DNA from 3 places in the Bradyrhizobium sp. Cp5.3 genome. Region 1 is predicted to be linked to each of the others. Evidence: riboswitches for the same ligand, from Rfam matches in the RefSeq annotation. Region 1 holds a riboswitch; each other region holds the start of a gene.

The links. Region 1 has a riboswitch for cobalamin ahead of K289_RS0132465 (ribonucleoside-diphosphate reductase subunit alpha). Riboswitches for the same ligand answer to the same signal wherever they lie in the genome.
Region 2: another riboswitch for cobalamin. It lies ahead of K289_RS0106585 (TonB-dependent siderophore receptor); the one in region 1 lies ahead of K289_RS0132465 (ribonucleoside-diphosphate reductase subunit alpha).
Region 3: another riboswitch for cobalamin. It lies ahead of K289_RS51845 (TonB-dependent siderophore receptor); the one in region 1 lies ahead of K289_RS0132465 (ribonucleoside-diphosphate reductase subunit alpha).

The regions. Positions count from the first base shown of each region.
Region 1 covers NZ_AUFA01000036.1:49,538-57,039, forward strand. Annotated here, with positions in the region: partial or broken gene K289_RS49265 (hypothetical protein) at 86-373, opposite strand; gene K289_RS0132455 (hypothetical protein) at 764-973, shown strand; gene K289_RS45930 (ribonucleotide-diphosphate reductase subunit beta) at 1,279-2,436, opposite strand; gene K289_RS0132465 (ribonucleoside-diphosphate reductase subunit alpha) at 2,447-5,353, opposite strand; cobalamin riboswitch at 5,470-5,690, opposite strand; gene K289_RS0132470 (hypothetical protein) at 5,696-6,247, opposite strand; cobalamin riboswitch at 6,482-6,685, shown strand; gene metE (5-methyltetrahydropteroyltriglutamate--homocysteine S-methyltransferase) at 6,788-7,502, shown strand, end outside.
Region 2 covers NZ_AUFA01000003.1:268,760-276,261, reverse strand. Annotated here, with positions in the region: gene K289_RS0106620 (hypothetical protein) at 1-214, opposite strand, end outside; gene K289_RS50215 (hypothetical protein) at 256-423, opposite strand; gene K289_RS0106605 (CbtA family protein) at 780-1,550, opposite strand; gene K289_RS43985 (CbtB-domain containing protein) at 1,561-1,752, opposite strand; gene K289_RS0106595 (hypothetical protein) at 1,749-2,045, opposite strand; gene K289_RS0106590 (hypothetical protein) at 2,042-2,623, opposite strand; gene K289_RS0106585 (TonB-dependent siderophore receptor) at 2,676-4,748, opposite strand; cobalamin riboswitch at 4,858-5,055, opposite strand; gene K289_RS43980 (response regulator) at 5,109-5,543, opposite strand; gene K289_RS43975 (ATP-binding protein) at 5,536-7,502, opposite strand, start outside.
Region 3 covers NZ_AUFA01000039.1:24,730-32,231, reverse strand. Annotated here, with positions in the region: gene K289_RS45985 (DMT family transporter) at 1-323, shown strand, start outside; gene K289_RS0133265 (MFS transporter) at 565-1,698, shown strand; gene K289_RS0133260 (PepSY domain-containing protein) at 1,685-3,103, opposite strand; gene K289_RS51845 (TonB-dependent siderophore receptor) at 3,114-5,468, opposite strand; cobalamin riboswitch at 5,584-5,785, opposite strand; gene K289_RS0133250 (histidine phosphatase family protein) at 5,856-6,428, shown strand; gene cobT (nicotinate-nucleotide--dimethylbenzimidazole phosphoribosyltransferase) at 6,432-7,484, opposite strand; gene cobF (precorrin-6A synthase (deacetylating)) at 7,499-7,502, opposite strand, start outside.

The DNA.
Region 1 (7,502 bases):
TCATCCGCCAACAAAGACCAGCCGCTGCCGCAGGTCGTCGCCCAGCGCCTTGGCGACGGTTTCCAACATAACAAGCAATTGGCCCTTAACGCTGGTCATTTTTCAAAAGCCTTTCTGAAATGCGCTCAACGGCCAGCCCGGTTTCTCTTTGATTTCCAATCCGAATGGCATCAACAAGGGCTAGATATTCATACAGACGGTCATCTTTCTGGACGGCTTCGGGTACGCTCTTAAATAGAGGCTCTACTGATTGCCCCATGGCTTTGCCTTTGGCGAATGGCCAGACATAGATGTATTCTCCCGCGCTGATCAGCAGATTCTTCAATGAGGGAGCTGCAAAAGCGGTAGGAATGCCTCGCGTCATGGCGCCGGGCCTTACGCAGTCGCAGCGGTTGCTGATGTTTGGCGCCTCGATGCCTGGCGAGATGGCCCGTACCGGCCGAATCCGTGATTTCGGACGACTTTTCCAAATTTTGGACAGGGGTTCCGATAGCTTCCCCAGGCTCGCTGCTTTTGTGTGTGTGTGTGTGTGTGTAAGCCATTGAAAAAGTGCCGGAAAAACACGCTTTCCGGAGGCCCGTGCGTCTGGTGCGTTGCGGATGGACGAAATAACCAATCGTGTTGGATGAAGCGTCAAAGAGGATTTTCCAAACTGCAAACCCCACAGCGGTAGTCGTGGTGCGTTGTTAGCGGTTGACGCGTGGGGAATGGTCTTACCGTACGAGCCGGGAGATATCCCAGAGGCTCACCTTCGGAGATGGGCATGGCTAAAGCCACGCAAAAGCATGAACCGACCCTGGCGAAGATCGCCGTAGGCATCGGTGGAATCCTATCTCAGTCCGAGACGGTTGTTCGAGCCTTCGGCCGGGACCGGGGGTTTGTGCTCATGCTGGTCGCGGTGCTGGCTGGCGTGCTGATCCCTCTCGGCACGGTACTTCTGATTGCCCACGGCATCGTCCGGCACCTCGGTTGAGTAGTGGGGATTCCGGTCCGTGAACCTACCTGTCCGGTCCGTTTTTGCTAAATTGGCTTCAATGACGATTTGCCGCAGACTTTTAGAGGCAGACGATGAAACCTCGGGAAGTCCGCCTGCGCGATTTTCTCATCAACTCGAACCTGGCGAACCCTCGAAGCCCACCGTGGGTTCATAGTGCGCCCTCCAGCAAGCTCATCAAGATTATTCAAGATGAGAAGCTACTTGCTATAAGCTGCAATGTCTTCAAGCGGCTGTTTACCAGGAAGTAGCGTCGCTACGACTGCGCAGCCTGCCGCGAAGCGCTATTCCCAGCCGAGTGCGCCTCCATTTTGATACTCGATGACGCGCGTCTCGAAGAAGTTCTTCTCCTTTTTGAGGTCCATCGCCTCGGACATCCAGGGAAAGGGGTTTTCCGTTTCTGCGAAGACGGCTGCCAATCCGATCTGCGCACAGCGGCGATTGGCGATGAAGTGCATGTATTGTTCGCACAGACCGGCGTTGAGCCCGAGAAATCCGCGCGGCATGGTGTCGCGCCCGTAGGCGGTCTCGAGCTCGGCAGCTTCCCGGATCATGCCGCGAACCTCCTCCTGGAACGCTGGCGTCCAAAAATGCGGATTCTCGATCTTGATCTGGTTGATTACGTCGATGCCGAAGTTCAGGTGGATGCTCTCGTCGCGCAGGATGTATTGATATTGCTCGGCGATGCCGACCATCTTGTTGCGCCGGCCGAGCGACAGGATCTGCGCGAATCCAGTGTAGAACCACATTCCCTCGAAGACCACGTAGAACGCGACGAGATCTCGCAGGAAAGCCTGTCCCCCTTCCCGCATCCCCGTTTGGAAAGATGGATCGTCCAAATGCTGTGTGTGCCTGAGCGCCCACGCCGCCTTGTCGGTGATTGAGGGCACCTCACGATACATGTTGAACAGCTCGCCCTCATCAAGGCCAAGGCTTTCGACGATGTATTGGAAGGTATGCGTGTGGACGGCCTCCTCGAAAGCCTGACGCAACAGATACTGCCGGCACTCCGGGTTTGTGAGGCGCCGGTAAATCGCCAGCACGATGTTGTTGGCGACGAGCGATTCCGAGGCGGCGAAGAAGCCGAGATTGCGCTTGATCGCGCGCCGCTCGTCCTCCGTGAGGCCGTCGCGCGACTTCCACAGCGCGATGTCGGCCTGCATCGAGACCTCGGTCGGCATCCAATGATTGTTGCAGGCAGCGAGGTACTTCTCCCAGGCCCATTTGTATTTGAGCGGCAGAAGCTGGTTGACGTCGGCACGGCAGTTGATCATCCGCTTCTCGCCGACCGAGACCCGGCCGCCGGTACGGTCGATGGTGCCGAGCCCAGTCGGGTCAACCGGTTCTAGCTTGAGCCGGGTTGCCGGACGCGGCGCGGTGACAAGGGCGGGTGCCGAGGCAACCGAAGCGGCCGCCATTTCGGCATCAGACCAATCGAGCATGTCGTCCTCCTTACTGGCAGGCTTCGCATTCCGGATCCTCGATCCGGCATGCCTCGGTGCCGTCGAACTCGGGAGCCGTTGCGGAAGGGATGTCGATCGGGGCATGGGTAACCACCGCCGCTGCCGACACGGCGTTGAGCTTGCCGTCTGTGCCCTTGAGCGTCGATTTCTCGACATGCGTGGCGCTGCGCGAACGCAAATAATAGGTCGTCTTGAGGCCGCGCCGCCAAGCCAGCCGGTAGAGCGCGTCGAGCTTCTTGCCCGAGGGACTGGCGATGTAGAGGTTGAGCGACTGCGACTGGTCGATCCATTTCTGCCGGCGGGCCGCCGCCTCGATCAACCAGGCGCTGTCAATCTCGAAAGCGGTTGCATAGAGCGCCTTGAGATCGTCGGGCACCCGATCGATCCGGTCGAGACTGCCGTCGAAATATTTGAGATCGGATACCATGACCTCGTCCCACAGCCCGCGAGCCTTGAGATCGCGGACCAGGAATTCATTCACGACCGTGAAGTCGCCAGACATGTTCGATTTGACGAACAGGTTCTGGTAGCTCGGCTCGATCGACTGCGACACGCCACAGATATTGGAGATAGTTGCCGTCGGCGCGATCGCCATAACGTTCGAATTGCGCATGCCGCATGCGACCACCTTCTGGCGCAGGCCGTGCCAGTCAAGCCTGGAGGAGCGGTCGAGATCGAGCCCGCCGCGGGCCTCAGCGAGGAGCTGGATGGAGTCGATCGGCAGAATCCCTTTCGACCATAGCGAGCCTTCGAAGCTGGCATAGGGGCCTCGCTCCATCGCAAGATCGGATGAAGCGTCAATCGCATGGAACGAGATGGCTTCCATGCTGACGTCGGCGAAGGTGACCGCCGCTTCCGACGCGATCGCGATGCCCTGGACATGCAATGCCTCCTGGAAGCCCATCAGGCCGAGACCGACCGGTCGGTGGCGCATGTTGGAGCGGCGCGCCTCCGGGATGGTGTAGAAGTTGAGGTCGATCACGTTGTCGAGCATCCGCATCGCCGTCTCGACCGTCCGCTTCAGCTTGGCATGATCGATGCCCTCCCGTCCCACATGGGCAAGCAGATTGATCGAACCGAGATTGCAAACGGCAACTTCATCCGCTGCGGTGTTGAGCGTGATTTCGGTACAAAGATTTGAAGAGTGGATCACGCCGGCGTGCCGTTGCGGAGAGCGGAGGTTGCAGGGATCCTTGAAGGTGATCCAGGGATGACCAGTCTCGAACAGCATCGTCAGCATGCGCCGCCAAAGGTCGGTTGCGCGGACGGTCTTGAAGATCCGCATCTTGCCGGCCTTGGCCTTGGCCTCATACTCTTCATAGATGGTCTTGAACGCTTCTCCGTACAGATCATGCAGGTCGGGCGCCTCGTCTGGAGAGAACAGAGTCCATTCGCCGTCGGCCTCCACCCGCTGCATAAAGAGGTCCGGGACCCAGTTCGCGGTATTCATATCGTGGGTGCGGCGGCGATCATCGCCTGTGTTCTTGCGCAGATCGAGGAACTCCTCGATGTCCACGTGCCATGTCTCAAGATAGGCGCAGACCGCGCCTTTGCGCTTGCCGCCCTGATTGACTGCGATCGCCGTATCGTTGGCGACCTTGAGGAACGGCACCACGCCCTGGCTTTCGCCATTGGTGCCCTTGATGTGCGCGCCCAGGCCCCGCACCGGGGTCCAGTCGTTGCCAAGACCCCCCGAATATTTTGCGAGCAGCGCGTTGTCCTTGATCGACTTGAAGATGCCGTCGAGCTCGTCGGTTACCGTTGTCAGAAAGCAAGATGAAAGCTGCGGACGCGGCGTGCCTGAATTGAACAGCGTCGGCGTCGAAGCCATGAAGTCGAAAGATGACAGGAGATCGTAAAACTCGATTGCCTTGGTCTCGCGGTCGATTTCGCGGAGCGCAAGCCCCATAGCTACCCGCATGAAGAACGCTTGCGGCAGCTCGATACGGTTGCCGGAGACGTGAAGAAGGTAACGGTCGTAAAGCGTCTGCAGGCCCAGGAACTGGAATTGCAGATCGCGCTCCGGCTTCAGGGCCGCTGAGATTCTGTTGAGGTCGAACCGGGTCAGCTCGGGATCGAGCAGCTCGGCGGCGATGCCGGTCTTGATATAGACCGGGAAGTAGTCTGCGTAGCGACTGCCCATGTCGGCCTGGCTCGCTTCCGTCGGCTGCCGATGCACATAGGTGAGAACTTCACCGCGCAGCTTGTCCAGCAGCAGACGCGCGCTGACATAGGCGTAGTTGGGCTCTTGCTCCACCAGGGAGCGTGCCGCCATGATCGGCGCAAGCGCAAGCTCGTTGCGGCTGATGCCGTCATATAGATTGCGTGTGGTCTCGACGAGCACAGCCGCAGGATCGGTCGCGTCTAATCCATTGCAGGCCTCCGCGATCACAGCGGTGAGGCGGGCCATATCGACCGGCACGTTGCTGCCGTCGTCGCGGAGCATGTGGAGCGAAGGCTGGCTTGAGATGGCCTTCGGAGCCGCAGCCTCGGCTTCGGCGCGCTTGCGGGCCCGTTCTTCCCGGTAGAGCACGTAGGCGCGCGCGACCTTGTGATTCTCGCGGCGCATCAGCGCGAGTTCGACCTGGTCCTGCACATCCTCGATGTGAAACGTGCGCCCCTCCCCAGCTCGGCGCGTCAGCGCAGCTACGACATCAGCGGTCAAGTGCTCGACGCTCTCATGCACGCGGCGCGAGGCGACTGCTGTGTTGCCTTCCACGGCGAGAAACGCTTTCGTCATCGCAACCGCGATCTTGGCCGAATCGAATTGCGTTACCTTGCCGTTGCGACGGATGATCTGCATGGCGGGCTCGCTTGGCGTGCCCGCGAGCGATTCCGGACGCAGCTGGATGATGGGAGCGGAAGCGATTTCCGCGTCGTGGAGGTTCAAAGACATCAAAGGTCCCCGTGATGCATGTTGCTATCGAACGGGGCAAAGGAGGGCGCCGCAGAAACGCCGGCAGACATGTGCCGGACGGTGCATGCAAGCGACCGCCGGGACACCCCGCCCGTGGACGTTCAGGTCGTCGCGGCAGGTCTCCTGGCTCGCAGGTCGTCGCATGCTTCCCGCCTTCCCGAGGCCTTTAATGACCTCAGTGACGATGTTCGGAAGCAGCTCGCTGCTGACAGTTGCGGGGGCAGCGCCGGAATTCCGCGTCGAAACGCAGTTCACCGGCTTCCCTCTTAGCCACCAAATCTTGCGAAATAGTGGAACCGTGACCTCTATATCTAGTGACATTTACTCGAAAGTGTCAACGGCCGATTGGCGCGCGAGCGACGATTTTCTGTGGGAGGGCATTGCCGCCGTTCCAGCGGCACGACGCCATTCGGAAATCTGGTCCGACTGTTTGGCGAGTTTGCAGATCACCTCCGGCGCATACACAAACACGCCAACCTGCTTCCTGCCCTGGCTGAAAAAGGCGCGACCCACGGGTGGAATCCTGCCCTGCTTGGTCAAGCAACGAAGCTCTGCCGGAGTGACGGATAGAATCTCCTCGACCATTTTCGTCGTGAGCGGTTCCTGTTGGAGCCGCTGCAGTCTCTGCTCGGCAAAGGCGCAAACGTCCATGATATCGGCCTCAGTCGCCTCCGGAAAGGCTATCGAGATGCCACATGGAACCTCGCTCACCACGCATTTGAGTCTCTGGCGGAAAGTCGACTTGACGAGCCGAATGGCGATGCCGGCCCTTTGCCTGCTGCCGCACGTCAGGTTCGTAGCGGGAGAAAATCCGACAACTCGCGTCGTTACGACGCAGGCCAGGTCAAGATGCTGAGACGTGATCGTGTTCATGCTCGACCTATGGCGCAAGGAAAGCGGCAGCGACGAAGGATAGCCAACAAGGAACATCGTGTTACTGACGGTTCGGACGCTTGCACACCTACCAACTTGGGCCGATTGAGTTTCGAAGACGCAGAGTTGAGGACGAGTAGCGTTACACCGTCGCGAAACTGTCGGACGTCTCCACTGTCCAGATCGCCGTTCAGACGCGCACATGTGAGAGGTTGACGGCGCGGCCGTCTTGCAGATAATCGAAAGCGTCGAGGTTCTCCGGATCCCGCTTGATCCGGAGCTAAGAGGGAAGCCGGTGCGATGCCGGCGCTGCCCCCGCAACTGTAAGCGGCGAGCCGCTGTCCAACTCAAGTCACTGAAGCCCATACAGCTTCGGGAAGGCCAGACAGCGACATTGACCCGCGAGCCAGGAGACCTGCCCCGACGAAATATTCGTCCACGGGCGGGGTGTCCCGGTGGTACGCGAGGCAGCCGTCGCTCGCGCGACTTTCCCTGCATGCGTCCGCCACGGCCTCTGCCCCCAACCACGGGGTTGATGCTATGTCTCTGTCTCTTCCTGTTGCAACTCTCGGCACACCTCGTATCGGTCCGCGACGCGAGCTGAAATTCGCGCTCGAGCGCTTTTGGTCTGGCGCATCGGACGAACCCTCGCTGATCGAGGCCGGCATGGCGCTGCGCGCTGCGAATTGGGCGCGGCAGAAAAGGCTCGGCGTCACCGTGATTCCTTCGAACGACTTTTCGTTCTACGACCAAGTGCTCGACACGTCCGTGATGGTCGGTGCCATTCCGGACGTCTATGGCTGGAAAAACGGCCCGGTGCCGCTTGCAACCTATTTTGCCATGGCGCGCGGCGCGGATGCTAACGCAACTGAAGCGTCATGCGGGCATGCGCACCACGGTCATGGCGTACCGGCGCAGGAGATGACGAAATGGTTTGACACCAACTACCATTACATGGTCCCGGAGCTGCGCCGCGATCAGCAATTCAGCCTCGCCTCACGCAAACCGATTGAGGAATACGAAGAGGCAAAGTCGCTCGGCTATCAGACGCGGCCGGTATTGATCGGACCCGTCACATTCCTCAAGCTCGCCAAGAGCAAGGAACCGGACTTCGAACCGCTCTCGCTGCTGGAGCGGTTGCTCCCGGTCTATGTCGATGTCCTTCGCGAACTTGCCCAGCAGGGCGCGGACTGGGTCCAGATCGACGAACCCTGCCTTGTGCTCGATCTGGACGCTGCCGCTCAGGCCGCGCTCC
Region 2 (7,502 bases), on a different contig from region 1:
GGCCGCTGCTGTCGACAACGAGCCGGACTTGCTTGCCATCCTTCACCGCCTGAACGACCGTGCCTTCAGCGGTCGACTTGATGTCGCTTACCTCCGAGTAGCCGGCGGCCTGGACCCTGGCGGCAAGCTCCTGTCTGGTCAGGGCTTGCGCCGGCGACAATCCACCCGCAATCGCCAGCAACATGGCGACAGAAGAGATGACCTGTTTGCGCATGATTATTCTCCTGGTTGTCGCTCTGCCCCAGGTGATGAAGTTCAGGGATCGCCGGCCCATGGTCTGTCTTCTTGAAGACGCTCGGCATCCGACTGTTCCAGATCGTTGTCGTAGATTCGCGACAAGCCGAGCGAGACCGCGAGCACACCGGCGGCGGAAAGGCCGGAGACCACCGTATCCGCGGCCCGCTTCGCGCGAGTCGACGGCACCGATCGGTCGGAAGAGTCTGTCAGGAAAATCTGAGGTGTATGGAGACATGCTGCGCCCTCGTGATCAGGACGCGATTCTTCGGCATGTCGCCTCGCGGGGAGATCGCTTCCCCGTGCCATGAATTAGACCCCTCAACCGTGTCCTATGTCAACCCGCGCGCGTTCACGATCGGCGAGGAACCGAGCCGCGTTTTTTCAATTCGGACCTTCCGCCGCGTTGATATCAAGGTTCCACCAGCCTGCGCGCTCAGCGCTGCCTACGGCTTTCTCCAGGGCGCCTGGCCGTTTGGGCTTGTCGAGATGATCTGGTCAGCCGTTGCGCTACGGCGGTGGCGCGCAGCGAAGCCGGACCGGACTTAGGCAGGCCGGTCCGCGTTACGATCGAAACGCGCGAAGATCGTGCTCGTCAGCGAACCGAGGAGGCTCCAGAAGACCAGGCTCGTCAGCGTCACCGCGACCATGAACTGATGCGACAGCGAGGACGGCACGTTGGTCTCGACGTGCTGCTGCTCCGGCGCGCCGATCAGATGCGGCAATGTCAGCAGGATCACGCCGGCGATTGCCGCCGGCACCGTGCGGCGAAAGGCGATCAGTGCGAGGCCGGCGGCCGTCGCCAGCACTGCGGCCAGCCACCAGATCTGGCGCGACAGCAGCGGCGCGGTGGGCACGCCAGGCAGCTCCGGCGGCAGGCCGAGGCCGGGCGCGATTGTGAAGACGGCGAAGCCCGCCAAGCCCCATAACAGGCCTTCGTGCCAGGAAATGCTCTCCCCGGTCGCGCCGCTGCGGACCGCAAAAAAGCCGGCGAGGAGCAGCGCGAAGCCGATCGCGGTCAGCACGTTCGCGACGGCCGTGTAGGCATTGCGTTCCAGCCCCTCCCGCGGCTCCCAGCCCGCGGCGCCATGGTCATGGTCGGCGTGGCTGTGCCCCGCATGATCATGGCCGGCCGCAGCCGCCTGCGGCGCCGCCGCCGAATCATGCTCGTGCTGGTGCGTCTCCGCCGCCTTCTCGAAGACCTCGGCCTTCAGGATCAGGGGGACGGTGCCGAACTGCTGGGCGACCGTGACGATGAGACCAACGATGAAACCGGCAATGACCGACGAGAAGACGATCGAGCGAAACGTGCCCATGCCACCCCGGTCAGTGGCAGGGGAACGCGTTCGAATGGCGCACATCGTGCGCGGCGTTGTGGATGACATCGATGTGGGAGAAGCCCACGACGCCGACGATGAACACGCCGAGCACCATGGCCATTAGGGCCTGCGAAAGCCGCCCCACTTGCCCGGCTGCGACCGGCAGATGCGTAACCTGGGCATTCGTGAGCTGGCTCATAGCTGTTCTCCACTTGCGATTTGGGCGTCTTCTAGCAGCTTCCGGGCGATGTCGCGACTGGTAAGATGCAGGCTCGTACCCGCCGGAATGGCCTTGCGGGCGATCTTGGCGCCGGCGGCGGCCCGAAAAGCCTCCTCAAAGCGCCGGAAATAGCCGAGGCACTCCTCTGGCGAGGGCTCCGAGCCGAGCAGGGTCCGGAATGCCCCCCGATGCACGGCGCAGATCGCGCCGTGTCCCTGGACCGGAAAGACCAGGGACGTGATGTCGGCGCGCCAGTGAACTTCCGCGTTCAAGTCGAGATCGCGCGTCCCCGCCCGAACGAATTGATCAGGCGGACGATTTCACAGGCGGCGACGAGGCCGACCAACCAGACGGCGCTGAGCAGCCCGAGCCGGGTCACGATAGCGGCAGTGAAGGCCATCTGGCCGCCGAGGAACGGGGTCGCGGCGAACAGCGCGAGCTCATAGGCGGCGTAGGCACAGACGAGCGTGAGCGCGAGCACCAGCGGACTGCGGTTCTGCGGCAACACGCCGAGAACGGCCGACGACACCGCGGTCGCGACCAGCGCGGCGCCGCCGATGACAAAGCCCCAGGCGATGGTGCCGACATCGACCGGATAATGCAGCGCACCGAATCCGATGGTCTGGTTGACGAGCCACGCGCCGCTCACGACCAGCAGCGCCGGCGCGAGCCGCAGCATCGCCGCCGCCACCACGGCAAACGCCGCAAACGGTGTCGCACAGGCCAGCGCAAAGCTCGCCAGCGCGCACGCGGCGGTCAGCAACGCGAAGCAGAACAGCGCCGCATGACGCGGCTCGACCGGATGCAGACGAAATCGGTCGGCGTGAGACGGCAGAATGTCGAAAGCCATGAATGATCTCCTGGCTGGGAACTCTAGCACATTTTTCTCCTCGGCTACTTCGCTATTTCACGCCATAGCTCGCAATACGGATGCCGCCGAACACGCCGAGACCAGGCGCAAGGAATCCGGTCGGGTTCTGGTAGTGCAGGTTGAAGAGGTTATCGACACGAGTGAACACCTTGACCTCCTCGTTGACCGCATAGTCGCCGCGCAAATTGACGAGCATGTAGCCGGGCGTAACGATCCCGGACACCGAACCGTCGCGCGTGACATCCCGCCAGTCGCTGACGTGGAGCACCGTCGCGGACAGCATAAGCGGATCGATCGGCATCCAGGTCGCTGTCGCGCTCCACTTCTCCTGTGGCCGGCGCAGCAGCTGCAGCCCTGTTCCGGCATCGACGGCGCGGGTGAAAGTGTAGTCGGCGCGAATGCCAAAGCGCTCCGTGACCTGCGCCCAGACGAAGCTCTCGGTGCCCTCGGTCGTCGCGAGATTTACGTTCGCATAGGACGTGAAGGTGGCGTTGGTGGTGATGAGGTTGGTGATACTGTTGTGGAAATAGCTCGAGCCGAACCGGATGCGGTCGCTGAAGAGAGGTTGCTCGAAGCCGACATCATAGCCTTCGCTTTGCTCCGGCTTCAGGTTCGGATTCCCGAAGAAGCCGAAGGTCGGGAAATTCTGATAGAGCTCACTCAGCGTGGGCGCCTTGAAGCCAGTCCCGTAGCTCGCCTTCAGCTTGGTCTCGGTCACCGGAACGATCAGGGCCGGCGCGACGCGATAGGTCGCGCGCTCGCCGAACTGGTCATTGTGGTCGTTGCGGACGTTCGTGACGAGGAAGAAGCGCTTCACAAACTCCGACTGCAATTCGATGAATGCGGCCCTGTTGCCGTTCTCGGCCGAGAATCCCGTCGTATCGATCCGCTCGGTCTGCTGCTCCGCGCCGACGACGAGATTGTTGCCCCGCGTGAGCTCGGTAACGACGTGCCAGTCGTACTTGATGCGCTCGCCGGTCGTGATTGTCGCGAGTGGATCTTCCGGGCCGATGTCGGTGCTGCGGCTGCTCGCATAGTTCACAGCGAAATAATTCCTGATGCCGCCGTCGAGCAGCGACCAGACCGCTTCGTCGCGGTTGAAGAGCTGCTGGACCGCATGGGTGCTTTGCGCGGCGTTCGGCGTGCTCGGAAAGCCGCCGTCGCCGGTGAACAGCAAACTCGCGTCGGTATAGCGAACGACGCTGTTGACGGACCAGTTCTCGTTGATGTCGAGCCCGAGCTTGGTCGAGTAGGTCATGTTGTCGTAGTTGTTGCCGTTCGCCTTCCGCCCCGGGGGCAGCAACTGAAGCGGTGTTACGGGGATGTCGCCCGCATGGAAATGCGCCACATTGAAAGCATAGTTGAAGTTGTCCTGCGCGCCGCGCAGGCCCACGGTCTGGTTGAACGTGTTGAACGATCCGGTCTCGATCGACGCCGTCGCGCGTGCCGGCCCCTCGCCTTTTTGGGTGACTATCGAGATGACGCCGCCGATTGCGTCCGAGCCGTAGAGGCCGCTCTGCGGCCCGCGCAGTACTTCGAGCTGCTGGATGTCGGCGGTCAAAAGATGCGCGAAATCGAAGGCCTCGTTCGGCGTTGAGGGATCGCCAACGTCAATTCCGTCCACGAACACCTTGGTGTGGTTGGAATTGGTGCCGCGCATGAACACCGAGGTCTGTCCGCCCGGCCCGCCGGTCTGCACCACGTTCAATCCCGTCACCGTGTTCAGAACGTCGGGCACGGTGCGGTATTGCCGGGTCTGGATATCCCGTTCGGTCATCACGGTGACTGAGCTTGCCACCTGTCCCGCCGGTGTCGCAATGCCGGTCGGGCTAATCACGAGTGGCGATGCAGTGATTGGCGTCGCTGACGCGGGTGCCTGAGGCGGCTTGAGCGCCTCGCGCCGTGGGCGTGACCGCAGCGGAGCTGTGGGAGGCAACTGCACGATGCCCGCGACTGGTCTGGACGGCACGACCTCGACCGGAGGCAACAGATCGGGTGACGCCGATTGCTGCGCAAAAGCGGCAGAGAAATCCAGAGACAGCAGAGAAACGGACGCGAGAAGGCCGGCGCGAAAGCGCCTAGCGGCAAAGACAATAAGGGACACAGTTAGAACCTCGGCGAGACGTCAGTGGCACGTCACAGCGAACGAGGTTTCACGACGGAGCTATTGCTCCGGTGAAGCTAATGTCTGTACTCCCCGACCGACATCTTCGCGTGCGACCACGGCTGACGGCAGGTCTCCTGGCTCGCGGGTCGCTACCTTGCGTCGCCTTCCCAGGACCGAGATTCCCAGTGGCATATGACGAAAGATTCGCCGCTTACAGTTGCGGGGGCAGCCGTGGCGTTGGGACAACCCCGCACCACGTTCCCTTTTGATCTCCGTGAGGAGAACCGTCGGCGAGAATGTTACCGGCTCTCCAGAGCCGGAGTCAATCCGATCGTCGCATGGCGCCGTTGTCGCACGTTACTGACGAGGCTCATCGATCGAATGAAGGTCCTCCCAGGGCGCGACGACATTGCCCTCGCCCGGTCGCCTCGAGATCGCAAGACGTAGCGCGGCCTCAAGATCCTGTTGCTGGAACGGCTTCTGCAGGATCGGAACGTTGTGAAAATTCGCGAGCAGGCTCGCAGCGCCGTAGCCGGTTGCGAAGACGAGGGGAATGCCGCGCTCCGCAATGCGGCGCGCCACGTCGAAGGTCTGCCGTCCGTTGAGATTGACGTCGAGGACGGCGACGTCAAAGCTGAACGAGGTGGCCTTCTCGAGCGCATCGTCGATGCGCGCGGCGACGCCGGCGATCTCGCACCCGGCGTCGAGAAGGCTGTCCTCAAGCAACATCATGACCAACGCCTCGTCTTCGATGACGAGGACCCGCTGACCGGCGAGATCGATTTCAGACATCGTCATTCCCTCCGTCAGCGGTGGCTTCATCATGCGCGGCAAAATTGGCGCGGATTTCGTGCAGCGGCGCGCGAATGACGCAGACGACGCCCTCGCGCTCGAACCCCAGCTCGACCTGCGCGCCGCCGAATTCGTGGGGAAGGCCCTGCTGTATCAATCGCGTACCGAAGCCGCGTCGCGACGGGACCACAACGGTGGGACCGCCGCGCTCGATCCAGCGCAGCTCGAAATGCTCGCCGACGTCCCATCCGACCTGGATCTTTCCAGAGCCTCGGGACAACGCGCCGTACTTCACCGCATTGGTCGCGAGCTCATGCAGCGCCATCGAGATCGCGAGCGCCGCCGTAGGCTTGATCCGCAAGTCGGGACCGGCGATCGCGATCCTGCCGTCGGCCCCCTCGGCGTAGGCGCCGAGGGCTTCGATCACGACCTCGCGCAATTCCGCCGACTCCCAGTTTTCCCGCACCAGTACGTCGTGCGCCTTCGAGAGCGCGATCAGGCGGGCGTCGAAGGCCCTGCGCCCCTCGCCGAGGCTCGGGGCATTGCGCAGGGTCTGGAGCGCAAACGACTGCACGGTGGTCAGCGTGTTCTTGACGCGGTGATTGAGCTCGTTGACGAGCAACTCGCGATGGCGTTCCTGGCGCTTGCGCTCGGAAATGTCGATGGCTGCGCAGACCGCGCCCTGAAACTGTCCGGTCACATCGACGATCGGCGAGGCTTGGAAGATCGCGGTTGCGGACCCGCCGTCGGCGAAGCGGATCTCCAGCTCCTCGTTGCCGACCTCCTCGCCGCGCGCGGCGCGCTGCAACGGCAACTCGGACGCCGCAACTTCGCGGCCGTCGCGAAAGATGCGGCAGGCCGGACGCTCGGGCGGCGGTGCCGACAGCGACATGTTCGCATCGGGCCGGACCCGCAGCAGGCGCGCACCATAGGCATTGCCGAAGATGTGCTCGGCGCTCCGATCGTGCGTGAACCACACTGCCGTTGGCACCGTGTTGACCACGGCTTCCAGCCGCGCCGCCTGCTGGCGCTGCGTCTCTTCGGCCTCTCGCCGGATCCGCGCCAGCTGCAGATTGGCGCGCACGCGTGCCAGCAATTCGCGCGCCGAAAACGGCTTGTTGACGTAGTCGTCGGCCCCGGCCTCGAGGCCCTCGACTCGCGCCTCCTCGCCGGCCCGCGCCGACAACAGGATGACGGGCAATCCCCGCAGCTGACCATCGCCGCGCAGTTCGGCGAGCAGCCCGATGCCGTCGAGACGCGGCATCATCACATCGGAAAGAACGAGGTCGGGCCGCTGCCGCCGAGCGGCCTCGAGGGCCCCCCGCCCGTCGGAAAACACCTCGACCCGATAGCCCTGCGCGTCGAGCAGCCGTTTGACGTAGTCGCGCAGGTCGGCATTGTCGTCGGCCAGGATGATCCGCTCGCCACCGTCGCTCGTCAACGCGTCCGGCGTCTCCGATGCGCTCTCGAGGGCGAGGTCGCCACGCAGATCCGTCTCGGTCGCGTCGTGCGGAAGCCAACGCAGCGCCTCCTGGACATAGGCCTCGACGCGGCTTCCGATCGGCAGCGACGCGATCGCGCATTCGGCGACCTGCTCGGCGGCAAGATGCGCGCGCCCGAACGGGATGGTCACAGTGAAGGTGCTGCCGCGGCCGAAATCGCTGTCGACCATGATGGCGCCGCCGTGCTGCTTCACCAGCTCGTAAACCAGCGCAAGGCCGATGCCGCTGCCCTCGAACGTCCGTCCCCTCGCCCCCTCGATACGATGGAAGCGCTCGAACAGATGCGGCAGCTCATGGGTGGGGATGCCCGTTCCGGTGTCGAGCACCCTAAACTCGGCCGCAGTCCCGTCGCCGCTTGCGCGCATCTCCACCGTGATCTCGCCCTCGAACGTGAACTTGAACGCGTTCGAGATCAGGTTGAGGACGATCTTCTCCCACATCTCGCGATCGATGTAGA
Region 3 (7,502 bases), on a different contig from region 1:
CGGCGAGCGCCTATTGCATCGTTCAGTTCATGGCGCTCCGCCCGATGAGTGCGCTGGTACTGCCTGCGCGGGTGTACTGGCTAGCCCTCTGCATGGCACTCTTCAGTACCGTGATGCCGATCTTCATGATGGCCGAGGCGCTGCGCCGGATCGGCGCAAGCCGCGTGGCGATGATCAGTGCGCTGGGGCCTGTCGCCACCGTCGTATCGGGATATATCGGGCTCGATGAGACGATGTCACTGGTTCAGTCGGTCGGCGGCGTCCTGGTTGTGGCCGGCGTGCTCATCGTCGCAGCCCAGGCCCGCGCCATGGACAGGAAATAACCGATCATCAGGCCGGTCCACCCCCTGCGGTGGCTCCTCGAGATGGCACGCCACCCTGGTCGTTTCCGGTGGCGCGGTTCCTTGCTTCGCTGCGCTCGCAATGACGGCGTAAGGTGCGATGTCACGGTGACACAATTCGTCAACTCGCTGCGCCTTCGGAACCCTGGTGTCCGTTCCTGGTTGATGATCTAAGCCTCACCTCGCCCGCGATCGCGCGCTCCCTTCCCCCGGAGTTTCATCGATGACTTCTGCCGACCGGCCGGCGACACGGCTTGCGACGCGGCTATCCTTTCTGGTCGCGGGCTTCGGCATCGCGTGCTGGGCGCCGCTGGTGCCGTTCGCAAAAGAGCGGCTTGCGGTCGATGACGCCATCCTCGGATTGCTGCTGCTCAGCCTCGGCATCGGCTCGGTCGTCGCGATGCTCGCGACCGGCATTTTGAGCGCGCGCTACGGCAGCAAGCCGATCATCATCGCGGGCGGAGTTGGTCTCGCTGTGGTGTTGCCGCTGCTGGCGATCGTTGGCTCGCCCGTGACGCTTGCCCTGGTGCTGCTCGCCTTCGGCGCCGCGCTCGGGTCCATCGACGTCGCGATGAACATCCATGCCGTCGAAGTCGAGCGAGCGGCGGGACAGCCGCTGATGTCCGGCTTTCATGCGCTCTTCAGCATTGGCGGCTTCGCCGGATCGGCCGTGATGACGACTCTGCTGTCATTCCATCTTGGGCCACTCATGAGCACACTGATCTGCTCGGTCCTGATGCTGATCGCGATGGGACTTGCCTGGCCGCGCCTACTGCGTTCGGCGCAGGCGCAGGAGGGGCCGCTATTCGTCCTGCCGCACGGTATCGTGCTTCTGCTCGCGCTGTTGGCGGCCATCACCTTCCTGGTCGAGGGCGCAATCCTCGACTGGGGCGCGCTGCTCGTCATCGGCGCGGGCCTCGTCGGCGAGGCCCAAGGCGGCATCGGCTATATCGTGTTCTCGATCGCAATGACGGCGGGACGGCTTGGCGGCGACGCCGTCGTGGCGCGCGTCGGCGATCGCGCAACGCTGGTCTGGGGAAGCCTGATTGCAGTCGCAGGTTTTGCGGTGTTGCTGCTCGCCCCCGTCGCGGCGGTTGCGATGGCCGGCTTCCTGCTCATCGGCCTTGGCGCATCGAACCTCGTGCCCGTCTTGTTCCGTCGCTCCGCCACGCAAACCGCGATGCCGGTCGGGCTCGCGGTGGCGGCGATCACCACCGCCGGGTATGCCGGCATTCTCGTCGGCCCCGCCGGAATCGGCTTCATCGCCCATGCCGGCGGTCTGCCGCTGGCATTCTGGATGCTCGCAGCGCTGATGTGCCTCGTCACGCTTTCGGCGCGCACGGTCACGGCGAAATAGCGAAGGAGCGACGCAGCCGGCGCCACCCGATGACGATGCCAGTGATGGAGAACAGGAACCCGAGCGCACAGAGCCCGACGATCAAGCCCTCGCGCAGCGACGGATGCGCCATCAGGATCGGAAAGTCGAACGTGTGCAGCGCGCTGTAGAGCCAGCGATAGGCCCGTCGCGACGCATCGAGCCGCTGCAGCACACGGCCGTCAGCGCCGTCGATGTCGAACCAGACGTCATTGCAGCTGACCCGATAGACGGACGCATCGGGCATGCTGGACTGAGCGGGATAGTCGTCATTGTGCGCAAGGACTGACGGTGCGTTGCAGCCGGTGGCAAGGCGGGCGACAAATTCCTGAACTTTGTGCACACCGAGGAATCCGGTCGGCCGATCGCGATCGCCTTCGTCCGCCCCGAACAAGACCTGCTTATCGAGCGCGATCCGGTCGCGCCGATAGAGCTTGCCGTTGAAGGAGAGCCATTCGACCTCGCGGGCGAAGGCCGATGGCGGCACACGATCGAGCGATGCGGCGGCGGTCCAGTTCGTCGCGGCGGTCGCTGCGTCGGCTTCGGCAACGGTCAATTGCCCGCGCGAAAACAGCCGGCCGTGATCCATGGAGAGCCAGCCGCTGAAAATCCATGTCAGCAGGAACACCATCGCTACAAGGCCGATGACGTGATGTAGGGAGTGCCATCCGCGATAAGGCACCTTGATCCGGGCGATCCCGAGCACCACGCCGAGTACGGCGGCGATCAGAGCCAACAGCGACAGCGTCCAGACCACACGATCCCACAGCGGCCAGTTGCTGCGGAGGACCGTCGGATAGATCCAGTGCAGGACACTGCCGGCAAGATTCCATCCGCGCTCGCTGCGCGTCGTATCCAGGACGATTTCGCCGGTGCCGGATGAGACGTAGACCTCCGTCCCGGCGGCGTCGCCGAGCGCCACGCGAAACAACGGCCGGTGGCGATCAAACCCGTTCGGCACACTCCATTGATCGTAGTCCGCGCGCGCGACGATGGCCGCGCGCGTAGCGTCGAGCCCGCGCCCGCGGGCGTGATCCTGCGCGATGGCGAGCGCGACATCGGACGAGGTCACCGTCGCATCCGTTCCATCGGAGGCGCGGACGGCGCGCAACCGCGACGAACCCTCGACGATGTATACCGGACCATCGCTCCGCTGAATCAAGCGGGCGCGCCCGGCATCCGCGATCCCGCTGGCGGTCACCACATCGCCAACCGCGATCGTCACCCGCGTGCGAGCGAGCGGCGCGAGGCCTGCAAATCGTTCTGCTTCGGTCAGCGACGGAAACGGAACGAAGTGCATCACGATCCCCGTCGCAAACCACATCGCGAACAGCAGGCAGAACGCGATACCGAGCCAGCGATGCACGAGGACGATCGTACCCATCATGCGCCGGAGCTCACCATTTGAACGCCGCGGAGATCTCGTAGGTGCGCGGGGCTCCCAGCAGGATCTGATCGGGGTAGAACGGATCGCCCCAGATCGCATAGCGCTTGTCGGTGATGTTGCGCACGCGGAAGGTCAGGCGCGCCTGGTCGACGGCATTGAACACCGTCCTGGGAATGTCGACGAAGGCATAGACGTCGGCCACGGTGTAGGCCTTCAGCGTCACGACGTTTGCATCGGTGTTGAAGCGGTCGCCGACATGGCGGCCGACGATTCCGAGCTCGACCGGCAAGGGTGTGAAGAAGCGGTAGGACGCTCCCGCATTGGCGACGATGCGCGGCACGTTCGGCGGGGTGTTGCCGGAGAACGAGCCGCCGACGAAATTGCAATCGGCGTAACGCGCATCGACATAGGCGATGTTGCCCCACAGTCGCAGCGGATCAATCGGGCGGACCGACGCCGCGAGTTCAACGCCCTTCGACTCCTGGCGCCCGGCGATGTTGAGCTGCATGCCGCCGGCCGCGGCATAGACGTTCTTGCGCAGGATGTCGTAGGCCGAGAACGACCACTCCGCCCTGTTGTCCCAGAACAAATGTTTCACACCGGTCTCATAGGTGCGCGAGGTCGTCAGATCGAGCGGCTGGGTCGGCACGAGCAGGAAGATATTGTTGGCCGAGACGTCCGCGCCGGTGGCGTACTGACTGAAGAAGGTGAGGCCTGGAACAGCGTCCCAAGTGTAGCCGATGCGGCCCGTCACCGGCACCCAGGATTTCGAGAACGGGAAGTTCGCCTTCTCGAGGCCATTCACGTCGGTCGAGTTGCGGTCGAGCCCGATATGCTCGACGCGGAGGCCGCCGACCAGGGCAAAGCTGCGCGTGAGCTTCAGCCGGTCCTCGAACGACAGCGCCTCGTTGTCGATGCGCGCGGTTTGCTGCTGCGTCGTGAGCAGGCCGTAATAGCCGCGCACGGGATCGACCAGCGTGACGAGATCGTGGGGGAAATTGGCGGCGCCCGGCCGGACGAAGTCGAGATCGCTCACCGCAAGTGTTGTGACGAAGCGATTATCGAAACCTGCGATATTCGTATCCCAGGTCAGATCGGTGATGTTACCGGCCAGCCGCTGGCTATGCGCGACGTAAAAGCGCTCGCGATCGACCAGGTTCGAGCCAGAGTTGAACGCCTCGACCTCGTTGTTGAACCAGGTGCGCTCGGCGCCATAGCCGTAGGCTTGGCTCTTCAGGGTGAGGCCGGGCGCGAGCTTCAGCTCGAAGCCGCCGCGCAGCCAGACCTCCTGCGCAACGTTGCGGTTGTCGAGGACGTTGTAGTTGGTGTTGAAGGTGCGGTCGTCGATGGTGACCGCCCCGAGATTCGAGCCGTTGTAGTTCGAGATGTAATTGCCGGAGACGATGCCGCTCGTCGCGTGCGAGCCGCTGAAGGCGATCGGCACCAGCGGCGCGCCCCAATAGGCTTTTCCGCGGTCCTCGCGATACTCGATCGCGCCCCAGATCTTGAGGCTGTCGGAGATGCGGTAGTTGAGCTGGCCGGAGACGTCGAGCGTCCTGGTGTTGGTATCGTCGGCAAAGCCGTTGAGCGAGGATCGGCTGATGTCGAAGCGGTAGTCGAGGCCCTGGACATTGGTGCTGCCGCCGGAGCCGTAATGCGAGCGGAACGAGTTCAGGGAGTCCCAGGAAAAATCCGCCTCGTTCAGGACGGGTCCAGTATGCGGCTGCTTGGTGACGACATTGACCGCGCCGCCGGCGGCGCCCTCGCCCGACATCACCGAAGCCGGGCCTTTCACGAATTCCACGGCCTCCAGATTGGCCGTGTCCATGATGCGCGAGGTCATGTTCTGCGGGCCGATCTTGATGCCGTTGTAGAGCGTGTTGATCTGGCTGTTGGTGAAGCCGCGCATCGAGAAGGCCGACGGCTCGGCCGGATTATCGCCGGAGGTGACGCCGACCGCGCCCTGGGAGACCTCCGACACGGTGCGATAGCCCTGCTCACGCATGGTCTCGGCCGAGATCACCTCGACGGTCGCCGGGATCTCGCGCACGGTCAGGCCGAGGCGCGAGGCGCTTACGGCCACCACATTGGTGTTGAGCGGCGTCTGCGCCGTGGTGGGAACGGCGGGCTTCTGCGAGGCCGGCACCGCGGCAGGCCTGGTCGCCGCGGCACGGCGCGCAAGCCGTCCCTCGCTGCGCGCGGGCTTGGCCGGCCCGCGGGGCTGGGCGGGGGTCACCTCGACCGGCGGTAGCGGATCGCGGACCTGCTGCGCGAAAGCCGCGGGCATGTCGACGAATGCAATTGATGTGAGAGCAGCGGTCGCGAGCAGGAATTTGCGCTGGCGCGCGACGCGGATGGAAGACATGGTCCGAACCTCGGTGTGACGTCAGTGGCACGTCACAGCGAACCAGGTCTCACCTCCGGCCCTTTGGGCCTTTGCGATGAAGCCGAATGTCTGTACTCCCCGACCGACATTTTCGCGTGTGACCACGGCTGACGGCAGGTCTCCTGGCTTGCGGGTCATGACCGCTTCGTCGCCTTCCCGGGACCGAGGACCCAGTGGCTTCTGACGAAGGATTCTCCGCTCACAGTTGCGGGGGCAGCTACGGCATTGGGGAAACATCCCCGCACCGCATTCCCTTTTCATCCCCTTTCGGGGAAACCGTCAGGACCATCTAGGATTAAGACGCAGGCGGAGTCAATGTGCGCGAACTGCGGCGTTGTTGTCGCAGTGGCTTTCAGGAGACATCACATGGAAGGCGAGACCTTCCTCTGGCTGATACGTCATGCGGCTGTCGACGGCATCGCGGGCACGATCCATGCGCCGGACACGCCGGCCGATCTCGGTGACCGCACGCAGATCGACGCGCTGCGACGCTGCCTGCCGCCGGATGCCATGAGCTATGCCAGCCCGTCGCGCCGGACAGTCGATACGGCACGCGCATTAGGGCTCGATCCGGCGCTTGCTCCCGAATTCGGCGAGCAGGATTTTGGCGCTTGGACCGGCCAGCGCCACGACGCGCTCGCCGCGGCAGGTGGCGACGCCTATGCGCAATTCTGGAACGACCCCGCGCGCGGACGGCCGCCGGGCGGCGAAAGCTTTGAGGATCAGGTCGCGCGCGTCCGGAAGGGCCTCGCGCAGATCGGACCCGGTCCGGCCATTCTCGTGGTCCACTCCGGCACGATCCGCGCAGCGCTCTGCATCGCACTTGATCTCGCGCCACAGGCCGCCTTGCGCTTCGTCGTCGATCCGCTCTCCCTCACTCGCATCGACCGGCTCGCGGCGAGCTGGCGCGTCGTGTCCGTCAATCAGCGCTCCGGCTGAACATCAAGCCGGACGATCCGGCACATTGGCCTGTGCAAACGTCGCCATGCCGTTGTGAAGGCTGCACGCGAGCCGCACCAGCGGCAGCGCGATCGCGGCGCCCGATCCCTCACCGAGCCTGAGATCGAGCATGATCAGCGGCTGGACGTTCAGCGCGCGCAGAACCAGCCGGTGCCCCTGCTCCGCCGATTGATGTGACGGCAGCAGGAATGGCTGGCATGACGGGTTGAGGCGCACAGCCGCCAGCGCAGCAACCGAGACGATGAAGCCATCGATCAGCACCGGAATGCGGCGCTGCGCGGCGGCGATGATCGCGCCGCAAATGGCCGCGATCTCGAGGCCACCGACGGCGCACAGAATTTTCTCGGGCGACGCACCAGCAAGCCCGTGGCGCGCCAGCGCCGCATCGATCACGCGGGCCTTATGTGCGCGACCGGCCGCATCGACGCCGGTGCCGCTGCCGGCAATCTCCTCAGCACTCACGCCGAGCAGGCTAGCGGCAATCGCCGCCGCCGTCGTGGTGTTGCCGATGCCCATTTCTCCGAGGATCAGCAGATCGGGCCTTGATGCCTCCGCACGAACGACCGCGCGCTGGCCGGCTTCGAAAGCAAACGTCAGCTCAGAAGGCTCGAGCGCGGCTTCCACGCTGAAGTCGCGCGTTCCCTTGCGCGGCTTGTCGGCGACGACACCCGCCATCTCAGCCTCCGCCAGCGTGCCGGCGTCGACCACTTCAAGGTTCGAACCAAGCTCGCGCGCCAGCACCGAGATCGCGGCACCGCCAGATGCGAAGTTCGCCATCATCGCGATGGTCACCGCTTGCGGATAGGCCGAGACACCTTGCGCGACGATGCCGTGATCGCCGGCGAAGATGATGATCGGCACGCCGCCTGCGCGCGGCTGCTCGGTCGCCTGGAGACCGGCGAGCTCGATCGCGAGCTGCTCGAGCCGGCCGAGCGCGCCGGTCGGTTTCGTCAGTTGCGCCTCGCGCGCGATCGCCGCGTCGCGATGGACAGCGGAGATATCGGGGCATTTCCGGTAAACCCATTCGGGAAGCATGCTGCCTCTCTGCGTCAC